2 regions of the Paenibacillus sp. FSL H8-0259 genome follow, and region 2 is predicted to be linked to the other one. Evidence: riboswitches for the same ligand, from Rfam matches in the RefSeq annotation. Region 2 holds a riboswitch; the other holds the start of a gene.
What was found. A riboswitch is a leader RNA that binds a small molecule or an ion and turns the genes downstream of it on or off. The one in region 2 is predicted to bind cyclic di-GMP.

Region 1: it holds a riboswitch for cyclic di-GMP, as region 2 does, so the genes downstream of both, NSU01_RS33950 (flagellar assembly protein A) here and NSU01_RS03475 (transglutaminase-like domain-containing protein) in region 2, are expected to answer to the same signal.

Annotation. Positions count from the first base shown of each region.
Region 1 covers NZ_CP150147.1:7,899,442-7,902,585, reverse strand. The annotation lists gene NSU01_RS33955 (DMT family transporter) at 1-130, shown strand, start outside; gene NSU01_RS33950 (flagellar assembly protein A) at 198-1,823, opposite strand; cyclic di-GMP riboswitch class I at 1,926-2,019, opposite strand; gene NSU01_RS33945 (isochorismatase family cysteine hydrolase) at 2,538-3,144, shown strand, end outside.
Region 2 covers NZ_CP150147.1:804,220-807,363, forward strand. The annotation lists gene NSU01_RS03465 (GtrA family protein) at 1-271, shown strand, start outside; gene NSU01_RS03470 (class D sortase) at 343-996, shown strand; cyclic di-GMP riboswitch class I at 1,124-1,204, shown strand; cyclic di-GMP riboswitch class I at 1,278-1,358, shown strand; gene NSU01_RS03475 (transglutaminase-like domain-containing protein) at 1,373-2,182, shown strand; rRNA gene NSU01_RS03480 (16S ribosomal RNA) at 2,547-3,144, shown strand, end outside.

The DNA of each region.
Region 1 (3,144 bases), 1.1 Mb from region 2:
ACAGATTACGTTGAATCTGGTCATCGGTATGCTGCTGATTGTGAGCAGCATTATTCTGGTGAATGTCAGGCTGGGCCGGAATGCCGGGAGTGTCCTGCAGACCCCGGTACCCGGTCTGGGTAAGGAATAAACAAACGGCTGCTCCCTCAGAAGAGGGGCAGCCGTTTGTACTTGTCAGGGGTTACATTACAGCAGGCTTAGACCGTTTCTGCGTCCGCGTCCCGCAGGATCAGTTCTCCGCCGGACTCCAGGATACTGTTATGGGAACGGGCGATATTAATGAAGACATGCTCCTCCTGGAGCAGTTCAATGTCTTCACACAGATTACGCAGCAGCCGGGAGAAGCTGTTCAGAACACTGTCAGTGATAAACTCGGTGAACTGCCCCGGATGGGTAAAAACCTCCAGCATCTGCTTGAGCTGATCCGTACCGGGCTGGGGGGCCCCTTCCATGCACAGCAGTGCGGATTTAAGATCGCTGATCAGGCACTCTATATGGCTGTACTTATCCTCCAGCAGCAGCATAACCACCAGACCGTATTTCACGGATTGCTGGCGGGATTCTACATTCTTGGCCAGCAGCCGGGCGGCTTCCCGCAGTCCGCCAACTTCAGTCAGCAGAAGACTGGAGAAGCGGTGCAGGCGGTGCTGGTGTACCCCGGCAAGTCCGGTGTGCAGGCTGCAGCCGGTTACTTGACCGCTTATATAGATACTGCCTGTAGCCGTAATTGTAGATTGGCAGACGTTGCCGTAGATATACACATTCCCTAACGCCTCAATACACATAGGGCCTTCAATATCTGAGGGTACGACGATGTCACCTGCAAACATAATCTCACGGGCTGTTGCCGCCATTTCCTTGGTGATGAGGCATAGGTCCGGGAAATCGCAGGTTGTGACGCTGCCGGAGTCTCCGCAGATGCGGGGTCTGCCCGTACGCAGAGCCGCGATCTCCCCGTTTGGAAGCAGCCGTGCATTGTCTCCGGCTGCGAAATAAATATCCTGCGGTGGAGGTGGAGGCAAGATGCCTCCTTCTACGTCGAATCCGGGAATTCCCTCTTCGGGCGGCAGCTTGCGGGCGAATACCTCTCCCTCTCTGGCGAAGGGGGCTCCCGGAAACCGCAGATAATCTAAGGAATCTGCAGCTTCCGCAGTTCGTCCCTCCCGGAGCATTCCATTGCCTGTGAGCGTATGCTCCGGGAGGGATAGCTGCAGCCTTGATTTCTTGCCGGGCAGCGGGGCTCTCCCTTCTGCGATACAGACAGGGAGATATGTAGGGTTGTTCAGTTCGGCGTATAGGGCCGGGATATTCAGATTCCGCAGAATGGAGCGGTTATCCAGCGAAGAAAGAATCTGTTCTATGGTGAGCGTGGACAGCAGCATCGCCCGGTTAGGCTCAGCCCGGACTGCGGCTTCGAAGGAAGCCGGGCAATTGACCAGATTCCAGGCGTACTTCTCTGCACGGTACAAGGTGAAATGCACTTTGAGCTTGTCAGGTGAAACCGTAATCTGATACTGTGGCTTCTCGCAAATTTCCCAGGTAATATGATCCGCTGAGGTTACCTCAGTAGGCTCTGTAACGGTCTTCCAGTTGATCTTCAGCACTACAGGATGAACAGCGGAGATCCGGGCGGGCTTGCCGCCAGAGAGCGGGGGAGTAATGAAGATCTGATTATTCTGCACAAGGATAATTCCATCCTTATCTCCATTCATCCCGCCGGAAGTCCGGCCCTCCACAGAGAAAGAATCCAGGAATCCGGTCCGTTCAAGCATCAAGGATTCCACGAAATCATATCGGGTTGGTTCGATGAATTGCTGCGGCATTATCTTAACCTCGCTTTTTCGTATAATCAATGGCATTCGTACAGAAAAGAGCATCATAAAGCCTGGGGGATCTCCCGGTGACTGATGGCTTACGTGGTCTCTATTGGCAGCCTGGCGACCATAAACGCGGATTCTCAGCATTCTTAGGCCCATTGCTTTGCGTCCTACCCTTTCAGGAAGTTTGCCTTTAGAAATAGATCAATGATATACACTCAGCATGAGGCGATTTCAATCGACTGTAATCGACAAAAAAGGTCATAACTGGTTCCTGCGCTGCAGGAACTTCTGCAAACAAGCTTAATTCTAGTACTTAAGGAGCTATTTTTCAACTGTATTCTGCCAATTTATTAATAATCTTGAAATGTGCAGCTCTATATTGCTTGAAAAACTGGTTTCCCAGCGCTTACAGCTTATGGGAGGAGTCTGCTCTGCAAGAACAGCCGGATCTTTGAGCTGGAGAACGGACTGCTGCTGAGGCTGCCTGCGTTGGGCGGCTTTTTTAATATATGAATAGGGTTAATCCGGGGCTTATATGTAATGTTTATGTTATATATGTAGAATAACACAAACAATTAGCGCATTATTTCGTAATAAAAACGAAGACATTGCAAATTTGTTGTAATATAATCTAACAAACAGCAGGAAATATAAAATTAATGTTAATAAACATAACATTAAATACATGCATTGAATTCTGGAAGGGGAGCATGAACCATGCAGATTACAGCAGCACCTTACACCTGGCCCTATGACGGCGTCCTTGATCCGGCGAAGACGGCACTGATGATTATCGATATGCAGACGGATTTTTGCGGCAAAGGCGGTTACGTGGAGCGAATGGGCTACGACCTCTCATTAACATCCAGAGCGATTCAGCCGATTGGGCGGCTGCTGGCACGCATCCGGGAAATTAACGGATTCACCGTTATCCATACCCGGGAAGGCCATAAGCCGGATCTGTCCGATCTGCCGGCGAATAAACGGTGGCGGAGCAGACAGATCGGTGCTGAGATCGGCTCGGAAGGACCGGCGGGACGGATTCTCGTACGGGGCGAGCGCGGCTGGCAGATCATTGATGAACTGGCACCTATACCGGGAGAGCACATTATTGACAAGCCGGGTAAAGGCAGCTTTTATGCTACGGACCTGGATTTAATATTGAAGAATAAAGGGATTACCCATCTGATTCTGACCGGAATCACGACGGATGTCTGTGTACACACGACGATGCGCGAAGCCAATGACCGCGGTTATGAATGTCTGATCCTGGAGGATTGCACGGGTGCTACGGATTATGCCAATCACCTGGCAGCGCTCAATA
Region 2 (3,144 bases):
GATTATTTCCTACAGCGCCGGTACGGCCAACAGCTTCTTCTGGAACAAAAAGGTAACCTTCCGTGATCGGGACAGAGGCAATAAAGAGGGCTTCGACCGGATGCAGCTGATCAGGTTTATCGTGCTGAATCTGTTGGTGCTGGGTATATCGGTGCTGCTGATTCATATATTGACCGATTCTCTCGGTATTCAAGTGCTGGTCGCCAAAGTGCTGGTCACATTTGTTACGGTGATCATTAATTTCTTCGGAAGCCGGAAATGGGTATTCTGATAATTAAGAAGCATTGCTTCTTAATTATTCCGGAAGGGTAACATCTATTCTATATTACGGAGGCGATTGTCATGCGGAAATTATCCTATTTGATTATACTTGCCGGGGTGCTTATTATGCTCTATCCCAAAGGAAGCGAATGGTACAATGACCGTCAGCAGCAAAAGCTGCTGGAAGAGGCTGAACAGGCCTACAGTGAAATCGTTCCGTCTGCGTCAGCTCCGGCCAGTGCTGATCTAAGTAAGCCTTACGCGGAAGTAACCCAGCTGCTGGCGGATGAGTCGGCTGCGGAAGAGCCAGAACCCTCTGCTGCGCCTGAGATTGAAGTCGGAGGCAAGGTGATGGCAATCATCGAAATCGACAAAATAGATCTGAAGCTGCCTGTGCTGGAAGGCGCCACCAAGGCGAATATGAAGCATGCTGCTGCGCATATGAAGGAGACGGCTCCGCTTGGCTCTGCTGGAAATGCTGCAATTGCAGCGCATAGATCAAGAACTACGGGAAGGCTATTCAACAGATTGAATGAAGTTGGAGTCGGGGACACTATTTCCGTTACAACCGGCAAGCAGGTATACAATTATGTAGTTTATGATGTAACTATTGTGGAACCAACCGATGTATCCGTATTGAAAGGGAATAAGGATGACAAGATTCTAACACTCATTACTTGTGATCCGCTGGTGAATCCAACGCATAGACTTATCATTCACGCAAAGTTATCGTGATGTTTGTAGAATAATGACGGAAAAACTTAAAATACTTAAAATTTTTATTTGTTTTCGCGGAAATCTAGTGATTTAGGTCTTGATAATAGAAATAGATATGGTAAGATATAACTATACAAAGCTAATACACGATAAACGGCAAACCTATCGAAAGATAGGGACGCAAAGCTAGAGGGCCTTCCCGTAAGGATGGCAGCCAGCTACCGAATGAAGAGGCTTTTTTTGTTTGTTCTTATTGTGAATCTAGCATTTTATGGTAGAAGCAAGGACAGATAAAGCTTATACGATAACGGCAAACCTATCGAAAGGTAGGGACGCAAAGCTAAAGGGCCTTCCCGTAAGGATGGCAGCCAGCTACCGAAAGGGGTTTTATCCAATGAAGAAGTTCTATTTAATGTTGGTTACACTATTCGTAGTGGTTACGTCGGTGCAGACAGGTACAGCTCAAGCTGCTAATGCAGATGCAAGCTGGTTGAACATAGGTCAACTTGATCAGGGTGTTATCGGAGTTTTTTATAATGTTCCTAAGGATAAGAAGATTAAGCTGATGATCACCAAAGATAATAACAGCTACACCTACAACTTATACACTTCCAAACCAACTGAAACATTCCCGCTTCAACAAGGTAACGGTTCATACAAGGTTTCCGTACTTGAGAACACTACCGGCAACAAATACAAAGTAATCTCTTCCGAGACGGTAGATCTTAGCCTGAGCAACGCCAACGCCGTATATCTGAGCTCTGTACAGAATGTTAAATGGAGTTCTTCCGATAAAGCAGTTCTGAAAGCAACACAGCTTACACAAGGTTTGACATCAGATGAAGACAAAGTGAAGGCTATCTATAATTATATCGTAGCCAATGTGAAATATGATTATTCCCTGGCTTCCAGTGTTACTACAGATTACATCCCTAACAACGACAGCACCTTGGCTACCAAGAAGGGGATCTGCTACGATTACGCTTCCTTGTTCGCTACTATGCTTCGCAGTGAAGGCATTCCTACCAAACTGGTTATGGGTAACACAAGTTATGTGACTTCTTACCACGCTTGGAATGAAGTGTTCCTTAATGGCAAATGGGTAACTATTGATACTACAGTTGATGCTGGACTTGCCAAGAACAGCAAAACAGCAGATCTGGTTAAAGTAGCAAGTAAATATACTGCAGCTAAGTTCTACTAAGAGCACAGATGCATTCATAGTTTCATTGAGGATAACCCGCTTAGTAATTAAGCGGGTTATTTTTATTTTGGAAAAGGTTGCTTTTTGGTAGAGAGATAGGGTATTATAAATAAGCGTTGTTGGAGCGGCAAACTTAATAAGAAATGGCTTAAATAAGTGATTTCAAAATAAAGCTTGCATTACTCGAATGAATGTGATATATTATAAGAGTTGCTGGTGACGCGGTAAGCGGCGCTGACAACGAGCTTGATCTTTGAAAACTGAACAACGAGTGAGTATCGGAAATCACGAAAGTGACTTCCAAAATAGAGAATGAAAATTCTCGTCAGATGTTTCAAAATGAGCAATCGCTCTTTCTAAATACAATTTGGAGAGTTTGATCCTGGCTCAGGACGAACGCTGGCGGCATGCCTAATACATGCAAGTCGAGCGGAGTTTGAATGGAAGCTTGCTTCCATTCATGCTTAGCGGCGGACGGGTGAGTAACACGTAGGCAACCTGCCCTCAAGACTGGGATAACTACCGGAAACGGTAGCTAATACCGGATAATTTCTTTCCTCTCCTGAAGAGAGAATGAAAGGCGGAGCAATCTGCCACTTGGGGATGGGCCTGCGGCGCATTAGCTAGTTGGTGGGGTAACGGCTCACCAAGGCGACGATGCGTAGCCGACCTGAGAGGGTGAACGGCCACACTGGGACTGAGACACGGCCCAGACTCCTACGGGAGGCAGCAGTAGGGAATCTTCCGCAATGGGCGAAAGCCTGACGGAGCAATGCCGCGTGAGTGATGAAGGTTTTCGGATCGTAAAGCTCTGTTGCCAGGGAAGAACGTCCGGTAGAGTAACTGCTACCGGAGTGACGGTACCTGAGAAGAAAGCCCCGGCTAACTACGTGCCAGCAGCCGCGGTAATACGTAGGGGGCAAGCGTTGTCCGGAATTATTGGGCGTAAAGCGCGCGCAGGC